One region of the Telluria sp. AZSoR62 genome, then DNA from elsewhere that is predicted to be linked to it. Evidence: predicted binding sites of a transcription regulator. Region 1 holds the regulator's gene; each other region holds the start of a gene.
What was found. The regulator sigma-54, encoded in region 1, starts transcription at its own class of promoters, with help from an activator protein. The targets are predictions, from matches to a motif close to TGGCANGNAANCTGCTTT.
Positions count from the first base shown of each region.

Region 2: the regulator sigma-54 is predicted to act here: its motif matches at 3,471-3,488, upstream of AC3XQU_RS07440 (DVUA0089 family protein).
Region 3: the regulator sigma-54 is predicted to act here: its motif matches at 2,934-2,951, upstream of AC3XQU_RS10440 (PEP-CTERM sorting domain-containing protein).

Region 1 covers NZ_JBYTST010000006.1:203,562-208,954, reverse strand. The annotation lists gene AC3XQU_RS11845 (KpsF/GutQ family sugar-phosphate isomerase) at 1-389, shown strand, start outside; gene AC3XQU_RS11840 (KdsC family phosphatase) at 390-920, shown strand; gene lptC (LPS export ABC transporter periplasmic protein LptC) at 940-1,539, shown strand; gene lptA (lipopolysaccharide transport periplasmic protein LptA) at 1,568-2,122, shown strand; gene lptB (LPS export ABC transporter ATP-binding protein) at 2,119-2,892, shown strand; gene AC3XQU_RS11820 (RNA polymerase factor sigma-54) at 2,895-4,373, shown strand; gene hpf (ribosome hibernation-promoting factor, HPF/YfiA family) at 4,430-4,783, shown strand; gene AC3XQU_RS11810 (enoyl-CoA hydratase/isomerase family protein) at 4,927-5,393, shown strand, end outside.
Region 2 covers NZ_JBYTST010000003.1:322,229-327,621, forward strand. The annotation lists gene AC3XQU_RS07420 (hypothetical protein) at 1-590, opposite strand, end outside; gene AC3XQU_RS07425 (alpha/beta fold hydrolase) at 697-1,596, opposite strand; gene AC3XQU_RS07430 (gamma carbonic anhydrase family protein) at 1,761-2,285, shown strand; gene hslO (Hsp33 family molecular chaperone HslO) at 2,289-3,254, shown strand; gene AC3XQU_RS07440 (DVUA0089 family protein) at 3,521-4,174, shown strand; gene AC3XQU_RS07445 (Dps family protein) at 4,457-4,963, shown strand; gene AC3XQU_RS07450 (helix-turn-helix domain-containing protein) at 5,048-5,317, opposite strand; gene ftsB (cell division protein FtsB) at 5,341-5,393, opposite strand, start outside.
Region 3 covers NZ_JBYTST010000005.1:202,261-207,653, forward strand. The annotation lists gene AC3XQU_RS10430 (M24 family metallopeptidase) at 1-736, opposite strand, end outside; gene galT (galactose-1-phosphate uridylyltransferase) at 733-1,839, opposite strand; gene AC3XQU_RS10440 (PEP-CTERM sorting domain-containing protein) at 2,297-2,899, opposite strand; gene AC3XQU_RS10445 (dipeptidase) at 3,128-4,654, opposite strand; gene AC3XQU_RS10450 (pirin family protein) at 4,795-5,393, shown strand, end outside.

The sequences.
Region 1 (5,393 bases):
GCCTCCTGACCCACGTGCGCGACGTGATGCGCAGCGGCGACGCGATTCCCGCCGTGAGCCCCGATACGCCGCTGGCGAAAGCCCTGCTCGAAGTCTCGCAAAAGGGCATGGGCATGACCGCCGTGGTCGACGAGCAGCAGCGCCCGGTCGGCGTGTTCACCGACGGCGACTTGCGCCGCCTGATCGAGCGCATGCACGATTTCTCGAACATCGCGATCCGCGACGTGATGCATGCCGGCCCGCGCACCGTGCACCCGGAACAGCTGGCGGTCGATGCCGTCGCCGTGATGGAAGAATTCCGCATCAACCAGATGCTGGTCGTCGATGCGGACGGCCGCCTGGTCGGCGCCCTGCACATCCACGACCTGACCCGCGCCAAGGTAATCTAAATGACTCCACTGGAACACATGCAGCGCGCCGCGCGCGTGAAAGTCATGATCTTCGACGTCGACGGCGTGCTCACCGACGGCAGCCTGACCTATGGCCCGGACGGCGAAGTCACCAAGACCTTCAATGTGCTGGACGGCCTGGGCATCCAGCTGCTGAACAAGACCGGCGTGCAGACCGCGATCATCAGCGCGCGCCTGTCGCCGATCGTGGTCAAGCGCGCAGCAGACCTGGGCATTGCCCATGTCTACCAGGGCATCCACGACAAGCGCATCGGCTTTGCCAAGCTGCTGGACGCCACCGGCGTCACCGCCGAGGAATGCGGCTACATCGGCGACGACGTGATCGACCTGCCGCTGCTGACCAAGGTGGGCTTTGCCGTGGCGGTGCCCTCTGGCCACCCGGAAGTGCAGCACCGCGCGCACTACGTCACCAAAAACGTGGGTGGGCGCGGCGCCGTGCGCGAAGTCTGCGACCTGGTCATGCGCGCCCAGGGCACCTACGAACAGGCGCTCGCGCCTTACTTCGCCTGAGCCTGCGGGCCGACACGACATGGTCACCTACAAGCGCACCGCCCACCGCTGGAGACTGCTCAGCGTCATGATCATCGGGGTCTTCCTCGCCTTCGGCAGCTTCTGGCTGGTGCAGGTGATGGATCGCGACGACACCGACGCGCGCCTGGGCGGGCCGCTGAACGAGCCCGATTACATCGTCGAGAATTTCTCCTTCGTGCGCATGACCGAAGAGGGCAAGCCGAGCTACGTCGTGTCGGGCAAGCGCCTGGCGCACCAGCCCCAGGGCGACGTCTCCGAGGTCGAGCAGCCGGTGGTGCAGGGCATGACGCCCGGCCGCCCGCGCACCACCGTGGTGGCTAACCGCGGCCGCATCTATCACGAAGAACACCGGGTCGACCTGCTCGGCAAGGTCGACATCCAGCGCCCGGCCACGCCCACCAGCGAAGCACTGCGCGTACGCACCGAGGCGCTGACCGTGCTGCCCGACGAAGAGATCATGAAGACCGACAAGCCGATCGAGATGCAGCTCGGCGCCTCCACCATCCGTGGCACCGGCATGGTCGCGAACAATGCGACCCAGAAGCTGCACCTGGCCAGCCGCGGCCAGATCGTCTATCCGCCACGCGCGCAACGCTAGCGCGCACGTCATCACAGGACAAGCACCCATGAAAAAAATCATCCTTGCGGCCCTTCTTGGCCTGGCTTCCCTCGGCGCCCTTGCCGAGCGCGCCGATTCGCTCAAGCAGGCCGTGATCAACTTCGACACCCTGGACGTCGACGAAGTGACGCAAACCCGCATCCTGACGGGTAATGTCGTGCTCACGCGCGGCACCCTGGTGCTCAAGTCCGACCGCGCCCAGGTGAAGGAAACGCCGGAAGGCTACATGAGCGTGACGCTCACCGCGGCCCCCGGCAAGCTGGCCACCTTCCGCCAGAAGCGCGACGGCGGCCCGGACCTGTGGGTCGAGGGCCAGGCCCAGCGCATCGAGTACGACGAGCGCGCCGAACTGGTGAAGCTGTTCACCGCCGCCGAAGTGCGCGAACTGGAAAACGGCCGCCTGGCCAACGAAATCAAGGGTCCCTTCATCTCCTACGACAACCGCAAGGAAGTCGCCCAGGTGCGCAACGACGCCAGCGGCCAGAGCAAGGTCGGCGGCGGGCGCGGCACCCTGATCATCGCCCCGCGCCGCGCTGCGCCTGCAGAAGGCGGCAAGCAATGACGGTGGTGGAGAAGAGCGTGCGCGAAGGCTGCAGCACCCTGGTCGTCAAGGGCCTGCAAAAGAGCTATGGCAAGCGGCTGGTGGTGCGCGACGTGTCGCTGCAGGTCGATTGCGGCGAAGTGGTGGGGCTGCTGGGCCCGAACGGCGCCGGCAAGACCACCTCGTTCTACATGATCGTCGGCCTGGTGCCGTCGGACGCCGGCTCGATCGACATCAACGGCACCGACATCTCGAGCCTGCCGATCCACCGCCGCGCGGTGCTGGGCCTGTCCTACCTGCCGCAGGAAGCCTCGGTGTTCCGCAAGCTGACGGTGGAAGAGAATATCCGCGCCGTGCTGGAACTGCAGCGCACCAACGAGGGCAAGGCCTTGTCGAAGGACGAGATCAACGGGCGCCTGGACACCCTGCTGGCCGAGCTGCAGATCGAGAAGCTGCGCGAGAACCCGGCGCTGTCGCTGTCGGGCGGCGAGCGCCGCCGCGTCGAGATCGCACGCGCACTCGCTACCAATCCGCGCTTCGTGCTGCTGGACGAACCCTTTGCCGGCGTGGACCCGATTGCGGTGATCGAGATCCAGCGCATCGTGCGCTTCCTGAAGGAGCGCAACATCGGCGTCCTGATCACGGACCACAACGTGCGCGAGACGCTCGGCATCTGCGACCGCGCCTACATCATCAACCAGGGGGCGGTGCTGGCCTCGGGCCGTCCGGACGACATCATCGCCGACGAGTCGGTGCGCCGCGTCTACCTCGGCGAACACTTCCGCATGTGACCATGAAACAGTCCCTGCAACTCCGCACGTCGCAGCACCTGGCGCTCACGCCGCAACTGCAGCAGTCGATCCGGCTGCTGCAATTGTCCACGCTCGAACTGCACCAGGAGCTCGAGCAGATACTGACCGATAACCCGCTGCTCGAACGGCTCGACGATCCGCTCGACCACTCGGTGCGGCTGCTGGCCGACGGCGCCATCAACAGCGCCCCCTCCAGCGCCGAAGCCCCGGCCGCGCAGCCGGGACAGGAAGGCGGCGAAGGCGAGGCCGCCAAGCCCGATGCCGACGGCTTCGAGGACGGCGACCGCGACCGCGGCGAGCCTGACGGCGACTGGGGCGGCGAGGGCGGCGGCGCGAGGAGCGGCGACGACGAAGACGGCCGCCCGCAGCTGGAAGCGTGCAGCGTGTCGCTGCGCGAGCACCTGGCCGAGCAGGTTCGCACCACCGGCTGCGGCGTGCGCGACCGCGCGCTGGCCGAACTGGTGATCGATGCGCTGGACGACAACGGCTACCTGGAGGAGCCGCTGGACGACATCCACGCGCGCCTGCCCGCCGAACTCGAGATCGAGATGGACGAGCTGCGCTGCGCGCTGGCGCTGGTGCAGAGCCTGGACCCGGTCGGCTGCGGCGCCCGCAGCGCGGCCGAATGCCTGGCGCTGCAGATCCGTCGCATGCCGGGCGTGCCGATGGTGACGCGGCGCCTGGCCTTGAGCATCGTCGAAGGCTACCTGAGCTGGTTCGCCCAGCGCGAGTACACCAAGCTCAAGAAGGCGCTGGACTGCGACGACGAAGACCTGCGCGAGGTCCAGGCCGTCATCCGCCAGTGCAATCCGCATCCCGGCGCGGCCTTTGCGTCCGCTGCCTCGGACTACGTGGTGCCGGACGTGATCGTACGCCGCGCCAAGAGCGGCTGGTCGGTCATGCTGAACCCGGATGTGATGCCGAAGCTGCGCGTGAACTCGCTTTACGCCAACCTGCTCAAGCAGGGAAAAAGCGAGAGCCAGATGGGCGCACAGCTGCAGGAAGCCAAGTGGCTGATCAAGAATATGCGCCAGCGTTTCGACACGATCCTGCGCGTAGCCGAGGCAATTGTTGAGCGCCAGCGCAACTTTTTCAGCCACGGCGCGGTTGCCATGCGTCCGCTTGTGCTGCGCGAGATTGCTGATACACTAGGCCTACACGAGAGCACTATTTCCCGTGTAACCACGCAGAAATACATGTTGACCCCCCACGGCATGTTTGAACTGAAATACTTCTTCGGAAGCCACGTCGCCACCGAAGCGGGGGGAGAAGCATCTTCCACGGCGATCCGCGCGCTGATTGCGCAATTGACAGGAGCAGAAGACCCTAAGAACCCTTTATCCGACAGCAAGATCGCGGAAATGCTCGGGGAACAAGGTATGGTCATTGCGCGCCGGACGGTAGCCAAATACCGCGAAGCCCTCAAGATCCCTCCCGTCAGCCTCCGCAAGTCTCTGTAAAGCACTGTCCCACCTACCTTGTGGTGCCGGCAGGGCAACATTTCAAAGGAGTGTGTATGAACCTCACAATCAGTGGTCATCATCTTGAAGTGACTCCCGCAATTCGTGAATACGTTCAGAATAAGCTCGAGCGCATTACCCGCCATTTCGACCACGTGATCGACACCCACGTGTTCCTCGCCATCGATAATCTCACCGAAAAAGAAAAACGGCAGAAAGCCGAGATCAACCTGCAAGTATCAGGAAAAATTTTGCATGTGGCCAGCGCCGCGCAAGACCTGTACGCGGCGATCGACATGCTGATGGACAGGCTGGACCGCCAGGTCATCAAGCACAAGTCCATGCTGCAAAACCATAATCACGTGGCGCACAAGCGCCTGCCGGATACCGGCGAAGCCGCCGTCGCGTAAATACGCACAGCAGCAATGACAGCAGGGGCGTCTGAGGGGACGCCCTTTTTGCTGGGCGCTCCCTTTACTGTTACGTTTGCACGCTTCCAATTTCACGCTTTTGTTCTGTAGAATGCATGTCTTTTCGATCACAGAGCATCTCCATGACCGACACCGTCCTGACCCGCGTCGCCAACCGCACCGGCGTCATTACGCTCGACCGGCCGCAAGCCCTGAACTCCCTCTCGCTCGACATGGTGCGCGCGCTCACCGCGATCCTGCGCGACTGGCAAACTGACGCCGGCATCGACGCGGTCGTCATCGGCAGCACCAGCGAGAAGGCCTTGTGCGCGGGTGGCGACATCCGCTTCTTCCACGAAAAGGGCCAGGTCGGGCCGATGGGCGGCAGCGCGCTGCTGGAAGACTTCTTTACCGAAGAATACGCACTGAACCACCTGATCCATTTCTACCCGAAGCCGTATATCGCGCTGATGGACGGCGTGGTGATGGGCGGGGGCATGGGCATCGCCCAGGGCGGCCCTGGTTGCGGCCTGCGCATTGTCACCGAACGCAGCAAGGTTGCCATGCCCGAAGTGAACATCGGCCTGTTCCCGGATGTCGGCGGCAGCCA
Region 2 (5,393 bases), on a different contig from region 1:
ACGTTGGTCGAGCGCGCGTAGTAGCGGTGGTCGTCGGCCAGCGACAGGTTGACGATGATCTCGGTCTTCGGCGTGGCGCCGGTGGCGAACTGGGAGCGGAACCACGAGTAGGCGTCCTGGCCGGCGATGGCGGCCGTGGCCAGCCATTCGATGGTGTGGTCGATCCCGGTCAGCACCCACAGGCTCGCCACCAGCGCGGTGCGCTCGCCGGCGAACTTGTACTGTGGGCGGTTGGGCGAGAAGGCGACGACCTGGGTATCGAGCTCGATGCGCAGCGTGTTCGCGTCCGGCACCTTGACCACCGTGTAGCCGTCGTTGACCAGGGCCGTGACCAGGTGGCTGCTCACGCCCTGGGCGAACGCGGACGACTGCTGGGACGACACGTAGAGCGGACGGCGCACGTTGACCTTGAGCGAAGGCGCGAGCTGGCCGGCCATGTGGCGCGCGATCACGCCCCAGTGCCCGGCTGCCTGCAACTTCGCCTGCTGGGTGCTCTTGAAATGGGTAGCTACCGGAGCCGGGCTGTACGGCATGGCGCAGCCTGCCAGTAGCAGGGCGCCGGTGAGCGCGAGGGCGGCGCGAACTTGCATGTCTATCCTGTGGGTCGGTCGGGGCGGCGACGGGTGGCCGTTCAAGCAGCGACTCTAGCACAGTGGTTTCCACAGAGCAATTTTGGCGCCTTCGGGTGACGGATGCTTACAACGCCGACGGCACCTCGCTCCCATTCAGGAAGGCCTCGATCATGGCCGCCAGCAGCTCCGGCTGGTCGTGGTGCAGCATATGCCCCGCCCCCGGCACCATGCGCGCCGTGACCTGTTTCAGGTGGCCGCGGCGGCGGTCGACTTCGGCACGGGCCTCATCCTTCGGCCCCATCCAGCGCCACATGTCGGTGTCTTCCGCCTCGACCCACAGCACCGGCGCCGCGATCCGGGTCCAGCAGGCCAGCACTTCCTCGGCGTGGTACAGCAGCGGGCCGCTCATCTTGTGGGCCGGGTCGCCCAGGATGCGCCACTGGCCGTCGTCGTCCAGCGCCGACCAGTGCCCGGCCAGGAAGGCCGCGCGCTCGCCCGCCAGGCGCGGGTTGGTCTTTTGCAGGCGCGCCGCGACCGCTTCCAGGCTGGGATAGCCGCGCATGTCGGGCTTTTCGCGCAGTTCGTCGAGCCACCGGGCAAAGCGGCCAGGAGCCTGGGCGGGCCGCGAGTCGGGCAGGCCGAAGCCCTCCAGGTTCACCAGCTTCGCGATGCGCTGCGGGCGCACGCCGGCGTACAGGCTGGCGATGTTCCCGCCCATGCTGTGGCCGACCAGGTGGATGGCCTCGTTCGGCGCGTAGTGGTCCAGCACGACCTCGAGATCGGCCAGGTAGTCGGGGAACCAGTAGGTGTCGGAGTGCGAGCGCTCGCTCAGCCCGAAGCCGCGCCAGTCGAAAGCGATCACATGCCAGTCGCCCTTGAGACAATCGACCACGAACTGGAACGAGGCGGCGACGTCCATCCAGCCGTGCTGCATGAAGATCTTGGGCGCGCCCTCGCGGCCCCAGTGGCGGACGTGGGTGCGCAGGCCGCGCACAGTGAGGAATTCGGATCGGGAGGGGTGCATTGGAGCCTCGGAGCGGTAAGTGCGGTAAAAAAAAGTACGATCGTTCGCATTATACCGCCGTGCTTGATTTCCCGTTGCCAGGCCCCATTTGCCCTCGACCGGACGATGGCGCGCGGGCGCAAGGTTTACAATAGCGGCATTTCAACCCTCCCGCGAGCACATCCATGGCGATTTACCAGCTGGGCGAGATTGCGCCCGAGATCGACCCTTCCAGCTTCGTGGCCGACTCGGCCACCCTGATCGGCAAGGTCACGCTCGAGGCCAATGCCTCGGTGTGGTACGGCGCCACGCTACGCGGCGACAACGAACGCATCACCATCGGCGAAAACAGTAACGTGCAGGAAGGCACGGTGATGCATACCGACATGGGCTTCCCGCTGACGCTGGGCAAGAACGTGACGGTGGGCCACCAGGCGATGCTGCATGGGTGCACGGTCGGCGACGGTTCGCTGATCGGGATCCAGGCGGTGATCCTCAATGGCGCCCGCATCGGCAAGGGCTGCCTGGTAGGCGCCGGCGCCCTGGTCACCGAGGGGAAGACATTCCCGGACAACTCGCTGATCCTCGGCTCGCCGGCCAAGGTGGTACGCACCCTGACGGAAGAAGACCTGCTGCGCCTGCAGGCCAGCGCCGCGAGCTATGTGGCGCGCGGCCAGCTGTTCAAGGCGCAGCTCAAGAAAATCGGATAAAGAATGACGACTGACGCTATGACGGACACCCGCGATACCCTGCAAAAATTCATCTTCGATAACGCTGCCGTGCGCGGCGAGCTGATCGAGATCTCCGACACCTGGCGCGAGGTGCAGGCCCGCCACGCCTACCCGAAGGCCGTGCGCGCGGTGCTGGGCGAAATGGTGGCGGCCAGCGCCCTGCTCTCGGCCAACCTCAAGTTCAACGGTGCGATCGTGATGCAGATCCACGGAGACGGGCCGGTGCGCCTGCTGGTGGTCGAATGCGACGCCGACCTGCGCATCCGCGCCACCGCCAAGCTCGCGCCCGAGGCCGAGATCGCGGACGACGCCACCCTCACCTCGATGTTCAATGCCCACGGCAAGGGCCGCTTCGTCATCACGCTCGACCCGGTCGACAAGATGCCGGGCCAGCAGCCCTACCAGGGCGTGGTGCCGCTCGACGGCGAGGACATGGCCACGGTCATCGAGAACTACATGCTGCGCTCCGAGCAGATGGACACGCGCCTGTGGCTGGCGGCCGACGACAAGATCTCGCGCGGCCTGCTGCTGCAAAAGCTGCCGCGCCACAGCGGCAAGGACGACCAGCTCAAGCAGGCTTCCGAAGCCGAGGACCTGGAAACCTGGAACCGCGCCGTGATGCTGGGCCAGACCCTGAAACGCGAGGAACTGCTCACGACCGGCATCGAAGTCCTGCTCAAGCGCCTGTTCTGGGAAGAGACCATCCGCGTGTTCGAGCCGCAGCACCCGCAATTCCATTGCAGCTGCACCCGTGAAAAAGTCGGCAACATGCTCAAGATGCTGGGCCAGGCCGAAGTCGATTCGGCGATTGCCGACCTCGGCGAACTGGGCATCAACTGCGACTTCTGCGGCAAGCACTACTCCTTCGACAAGGTCGACTGCGCCCAGTTGTTCGCCAGCGATATCCCGGTCGAGACCATGTTGCCGCCTAGCGGCAGCATCAATTGAGCGTGAGATTCTATTCTTCAGGCCACATGGAGAATTGAACGTCTTCCAAGCGTATTGAACACACTGACAGAATAATCATCGCCGGGCGTTTGCTCCGTATTCCATGGCCCCGCAGGAATACGGACTGCCTTCCTCCTGTCGGAGTTCTTTACAATATGCAATTGAGTACGTAATCTTTTTCCTACAACCCATTGATTGCAATCAATAATTTATCCCTGGCATAATTCCTGCTTTTCTACTCGCATTCGAACCTTATGAAGGCTGAAATGCGTCAGATTATTGCAGGGCTGTTCCTCCTCGCCGGCATCGCCGCCTCGTCCATCGCCGGCGCCACCGTCATCAATGGCCAGATCGCCAATTTCGACGGCGACCGCGACGGCATGGCCGACGACCTGAAGATCTCGCGCGTCACGTTCAATGTGACCGCGGGCACCCGGGTGTTCTTCGACTCGATGGTCTACGAGTCGGACTTCGCGACCTTGAAGGACCTCAATGGCGACGGCAAGATCACGGGCTTCGACAGCTACATGATGCTGTTCGATGCCGCCGGCACCAACCTGTTCTACACCGACGATTCCACCGCCACCTTCGGCGACGGCTCGGTCAACACGATGGATGCGGCAAGAAGCTGGACCTTCAGCCAGGCCGGCACCTACATGATCACGATTGGCCAAGGCACCTCTTTCGAGCTCGAAGCGCTGCAGGGCTTCGAGAAAAACACCTCTCTCGAACAGTTTATCGGCCAACAGAATTTCGCCGCCTGGCGCCTGACCATGAGCGCTACCGACGGCACCCTGTCGCAGGTAGCCGAAGTGGGCGTGCCGGCCGCCGACGTGCCGGAACCGGCATCGCTGCTGCTGCTGGGCGCAGGCCTGGCAGGTTTCGCCGCCTCGCGCCGCAAGAAGAATCCTTCGGCATAATCTTGCCGGTCACGCCGGGGGCGGCCAGCCCGCCCCCGGCGCCAGTTTCTCCCCTCCCCTCGCTCCCCCTGCTTCCAGGATCGTGACGAGCTCCGCCGCATCCACGCGCCGCGGACCGGCAAGGTTTGTCATCACTCTACCCCGTACCCGTTTCATCCGCCCCGAGATTGAACCGGAGCAGCGTGCCGCACGAAATTCGAGCCAGTGCTAAGATGATGCATCTTTGACAGCGTTGCGTAATCGTTACGTTGCTGCCGCCTTTGACCACTGGGAGAATTAGTCATGCATATGGATACTGGCATTAATACCGAAGACCGCGCAAAAATCGTCGAGTCGCTCTCGACCGTCCTGGCGGACGCCTACATGCTCTACCTGAAGACGCACAATTTCCACTGGAACGTGACCGGCCCGATGTTCTCGTCGCTGCACGTCATGTTCGAGCAACAGTACACCGAGCAGTGGACCGCGCTGGACGACATCGCAGAACGCATCCGCTCGCTGGGCCATTTCGCGCCGGCTACCTACAAGCGCTACGCCGAGCTGTCGAACATCACCGAAGAGCCGGAAGTCCTGTCGGCCAAGGAAATGATCCGCCAGCTGGTCGATGGCAACGAGATCATCACCCGTACCCTGCGCGCAGGCGTGAAGGTCGCCGATGAGCTCGACGATTTCCCAACCGCGGACATGCTCACCACCCGCATGGAAGTGCACGAGAAAAACGCGTGGATGCTGCGTTCCTTCCTCGAGCAAGGCGCTGGCGCCATGCAGGGCGAGGCCTCGTCGGACTAAGCAGGAATTGGCAGGACAGTCGCCGGGAAACCGGCTGGAAACCCCCGGGAGCCCGGGGGTTGTCGTTGGTGCGGGCCGTGCGCCCTAGGCGCGCCCGCCCGACATGTGCAGATCGACCACCTTCATGATCTCAAGGGTCAGGTCGAGATTGAACTCCTCGGCCGCGAGCGCCGCCTGCAGCGCCTCGCGCGACAGGCCCACGGCGGCAGCGAGTTCGCCCAGGCCAGGGGCCAGCGCCACGGCCTGCATGGCGCCGGCGATCACGCTGCCCTCGCCATCCTCGAAGGCCTCGGCCAGGCAGTCGGCGATCGCGTCGAGCGAGTCGAGCCTGGCCGGGTTGATTGGTTCGCTCATGTGCAACTCCTCTCGAGGCGCGTTCAGCGCTTCGTCTTGTCTTTCGGCTCGGGCGGTGGCGGCGGGACGGTCATCG
Region 3 (5,393 bases), on a different contig from region 1:
CCTCGGGCGCTGCGCCGAAGGTAACGAAACGCGTCAGGTTGGCATACAGGCCGTGGCGGCGCGCGCAGAACACCAGCATCGCATGCTGGCCGATCGAGTCGTGCGACGGCACCGGATGGCGCCAGGCCGGCAGGCGCCGCTCGCCGGCCACCAGCACCAGCGCCGGGTGGATGCCGCGCCGCCAGAGTGCATGCGCACCGGCGCCGGCCAGCTGGAATTCGGTCCAGTCGGGGCGCGCCTGGCGCAGCGTCTCGCTCATCGCTTCGGCCGCTTCGCGTCCGAGCAGGCGGTAGCGTTCGCGCTCGCCCGCGTCCAGCACCAGGCGCCGCTGGCGCAGCGCGTTCGGCAGCGGCTGCTCGTTCGATGCCGTACCGGCCTCCGGGCGGTCCGACAGGATCGCCCGGCCCGCCGCCGCGTTGAGCACATAGCGCTCGCGCAGCTCGGGCTCGGTCCAGGGCTCGGCGTGGAAGGTAAAGCCATCGGGGACTTCCTCGGCGCGCAGGCGCTCGGCCTCGATGGCATCGGTCAGGATGCAGGCTTCGTCATGCGTGACCAGAACTTCGGCCACGCCATGGTCGGTCGTGTGCAGCACGGCGCTGGAGCCGCCCGCGGTGATCCAGGCGAACCAGTCGACGCCGCGCAGGCGCAGCGCACCGGCATCGGCCGCCGCCAGGTGCGAGCGCAGCAGCGCCAGCTTGTCCGCGACCTCGGCCGCGCGCGATGGACTTGAAGTCATCCGTGCTCCTCCACCAGTTCGTCCAGGCTCACTTCCACCTGCTGCAGTTCGTAGGCGGTGGTCTCGGGCAGCACGTCCATCGCGAACATGCCCGCCGCCAGCTCGGTGCCGGCCAGGTATTTCAGGCGATCCTTGGTGCGGTACGGCGGATAGAACTGGGCATGCAGCTGGGTCTCGGGATGGGCGCCGCCGTCGGTGGGCGCCTGGTACCAGGCCATCAGGTAGGGGAAAGGCCGGTTCCACAGCGTCTCGAACTTGAGCAGCACGGTCTTGAGCGCACGCGCCAGGCCGGCGCGCTGCGCCGGCGTGAGCGCGGCGAAATCCTTGCACGGCGCGGTCGGCATCACCCACACCTCGTAGGGGTAGCGCGCGCAGGCCGGCACGAAGGCGATCGCATGCTCGTCCTGGTAGAGCACGCGCTTGCCGTCGGCTGCTTCCTCGCGCGCCATGTTGCACAGCAGGCTGCTGCCGTGCTGGAGAAAATATTCGCGCTCCTGGGCCAGCATGCGCGCCGGCACCGCCGGCACAAAGGGATAGGCATATACCTGGCCGTGCGGATGGTGCAGGGTCACGCCGACCTCGGCGCCGCGGTTCTCGAAAGGCAGCACGTAATGGATGTGCGGCTGGGTGCCGATGCGCCGGGTACGGTCGCCCCAGACCGCCAGCAGCAGCTCGATGCGCGACAGCGGCAGCGCGGCCAGCGCCGCATCGGCCTGCTGGGTGAACACCACCACTTCGCAATGGCCGTTCGCAGGCGCGCTCGGCACCGTTACCGTGGGCGGGTCATGCGACTCCAGCGCCAGCGAAGGGAAGCGGTTGTCGAACACGGCGATCTCGTAGTCGCCGGCCGGCATCTCGGTCGGATGCGCCGGGTCCTTCATGGGCGCCAGCGGGTTGTACTGGGGCGGCGGCTGGTAGGTGCGGTTCTGGCGGAAGGCGGCGTAGGTCACCCACTCGCCGCGCAGCGGATGCCAGCGCAGGTGCGGGTTGGCATGCTGGGGTTCGGCAAACGGGCTGGGTGCGGTAATACCGTCCGGAATCGGCTGGTTGCTGTAGAGCGTAATGTTGCGTCCGTCCGGCTTCTTGAGATCTTTGCTGTGCATGGCATCCAAAAATGTCGGCAATCGGCGCGAGCGAGCACCAGCCATAGCCGGTTCGCCCACGTTGTAAAACCGATCCTAACATGGTGAATTCGCCACATTTTCCTGAAGGTATTGACGCATTTTCCGCGCGTCAACGACACCAGGGTGCAGCCCCGCAGCGCCCTGCGCAAGCCGCCCTTTGCCTCCTAGGGAAAGGGCATATTCGGCCTTCGGGAACAGACCCTCATGTCAGCCCAGTCCTACAACAGGACCAGAATTTTTGCTAGGTTTTGGCGAGCAATACGCCTACGAACCGGGAGTGGGAATGGCAGAGTGAAAACAGCCATATCGGGTAGGTGCCCGCGCAGCTTCGTGCCCGGGATGCGCCGCAGCATCCGGGCGACGAACGAAAAAATGCCGCCCGGCTTGCGCGGGGCGGCTTTGCCGCGGATGCGGCCTGTTCATGTCGAGCGGGTAATCAGGCGGCCTTGCGGCGGCGCTTGAGGCCCAGGCCCATCAGGCCCAGGCCAATCAGCGCCAGCGATGCCGGTTCCGGCACGTCGACGCGCACGTTGTCGAGCAGGCCGTCGTTGCTGATCGAATTGTTGGTACTGACGTCGGCAAAGCGTACGATGCTCGAGGCGCCGGTCGCGACGAAATTGAAGCGGTACGTGTTGAGCAGGCCGGCCACGTTGTTGTCGGTCACGAAGCCGCTGACCAGCGACTTGTTGGTGCCGGTCTCGAACACACCGTAGTTCATGCTCTGCGCCCATGGGCTGGTCGAACCGTAGTCGAAGCTCAAGGTGTAGGCCTGGCCGGCCACGGTAGCGAAGGTCTGCCACAGCATGCCGTTCGCGTAACGGTCGCCGCCGTTGAAGGCCACGGCATAGGTGCCGTTCTGGGCCACGCTGCCACCGCCCCAATAGAAGCCGCTCTGGGTCTGGGTGGCGAAGGCGGCGTTGCCCGAGATGCCCCAGTTGGCGCTGCCGCTTTCGAAGTTGCCGTTCTTGAGGACGTTGGCGTTGGCCGAACCGGCGACGGCGGCGAGGGCGAACAGGGCGGTGGCGAGCGTGAGTTTCATGGGGCAATCCTGGTAGGTTGGTGTTAGCCCTTACTGAGCAATTGTCATGCCAGCAGGAAAAACTGCCGCCGAATCAAGCGCTTATGATTTCTCATCAGTAAATTATAGTGCCTGATGTAAAGATTTCCGACAGTAATTATTTATTGCGATTGAACAATTTGCTAATGTGCTGGACGTAAAAAATGCCGCCGGACTCACGCCAGGCGGCATCGATCCGTTGCGCGCGCCCTATTTCGCCAGCTCCACCAGCACCGCCGTGTACATTTGCAAGTTCAGCAGCAACTGCTTCTCGGTGATGAACTCGTGCTCCGAGTGGCCCGTATACACCTTGCCCGGCATGCCCGGGCCAAAGCTCACCGCGCCCGGGAACAGGCGCGAGTTGGTGCCGCCGCCGATCGCCACCGGCTTCGGGTCTTTCATGCCGGTGAAGTAAGAGAACACGCCCATCAGCGTCGGCAGGTGCGGTGCGCTCCTCTGGATCCACGGCTCGTTGATGCGGACCAGGACGTTCGCCAGCGGCAGCTGGCGGCTCTGCCACTGTGCCAGCGCGGCGTTGACTTCCGCCGTCAGCTGCTCGGTACTCTTGCCCTGCGGGCGGCGCAGGTTGATCGACACCTCGATGCCGTCCTCGCGCTGGCGCAGCACGGTCGGGGCAAAGGTCATCGGTCCCATGAAGCCGTCGCGGTAGGCGATGTTGCCGAACTTCTCGCCATGGATGCCGGTGCCGACCATCTCGTTGAGGAAGTTCACCACCCCGCCCGCGGTCGTGTTGGCCCAGGGACGCACGGCCAGCGCATCGGCCAGCATGCTCACCGCGTTGATGCCGTCTTCCGGCTTGGACGAGTGGGCCGAGACGCCCTTGGCCTTCACGGCCAGGTTCGTGCCTTCCCAGCTGAAGCTGTACTGCATGCCTTCCTGCTTCGCGCCGCGCGCGCGCACCTGCTTTTCGATCTCGGGCGTCGCGTTGGCGATGACGGCGCTCGCATCTTCCGGAATCTGGCTGCCGAAGAAGCCGCCGGCAAACTGCGCCAGGTGCGGCTCGCCCTCGGCCGGGATGGCCGCGCCCTGCTTCGGGATCGTCACCGCCACCGTGCCCGACCCTTTCTCGGCCGTCACCGCCGGGTATTCGGCGTCCAGCGTGATGTTTACCTGCGGCGGCTGGTGGGTCTTGAGGAATTCGGTCAGCGGGCCCCAGTCGGACTCCTCGCCCATGTAGACATACAGCTCGATGCGCTTGGACAGCGGCACGGCGCGGTCGCGGATCGATTTCATCGCATACAGGGCGGTGGCGATCGGGCCCTTGTCGTCTTCGGCGCCGCGCGCCAGCAGCTTGCCCGGCTCGCTGGTGCGGTCCAGCACGAAGGGCGACTTCTTCCACTTGCCGGCGTCGACCGGCTGCACGTCGCCGTGGGTGATCACGCCCACGCGCTCCTCGCCCTTGCCCAGGCCGATGACCACGGTCCAGCCATGGTCGGTGTAGTCCAGGCCCAGGCGCGTCGCTTCCGCCCTCAGGGCTTCCTTGAAGGCGATGTGGACCGGGTTCCTGTCGGACGGGACGGCCTTGTCGGCCACCGTGTTGTAGCTCACCAGCTTGGCCAGGGTATCGAGCAGGTCCCTGCGGTAGGTGGTCACCGCGTACTTGGCGGTCTTGACGGCGGCCTCGCTCGGCGGCCTGGCCGCGGCGCTTGCCGGCGCCAGGCTGGCAGTGGCGAAAGAGGCCAGCAGCAGGCTGGCAAGCAGGGTTTTCTTGATCATGGGCGCCGCCTCGGGTTGTGTAAGCGCGGGTGCTCAGCGCTGGTTGCAAAAGCGCAAGAAGTCTAGCACAGGCGTGTGCGCGCGCGCCGTCGCGATCGGGTATGGTGAAGGCCATCCGATCCCACCATGAGCATGCCCCCATGACCGCAAAAACCGTCCGCCGGGTGCACCCGGCAATGCGCGACGACATCGGCGACCTGGTCACCCAGCGTCCCCTGCCCTCGCACCACCTCGAGCAGATCGATCCCTTCCTGTTCCTGAACCACCACGGCCCGCAGACCTACCCGCCGCACAACCGCGGCCTGCCTTTCGGGCCGCACCCGCACCGCGGCTTCGAGACCGTCACCTTCATCCTGGAAGGCATGCTGGCCCACCGCGACAACGCCGGCCACGAAAGCATCATCCACGCCGGCGGCGTGCAATGGATGACGGCCGGGCGCGGCATCGTGCATGCGGAAGTCTCGCCGCGCGCTTTCCTGGCGACCGGCGGGCCGATCGAGATCCTGCAGCTGTGGGTCAACCTGCCCTCGCGCCTGAAGATGAGCGAGCCGGCCTATACCGGCCTGCAGTGCGAGGATATCCCGGCCCTGCAGCTCGACGGCGGCAAGGTGACGATGAACCTGATTGCGGGGGAGTGGGAAGGAAGGACGGGGCCGGTACAGTCGCTGACCGGCGTGTTCATGAGCACGCTGCAGATGCGCGCCGGAGGCAGCATCCGCTTCACGGACCTGGAACAGCG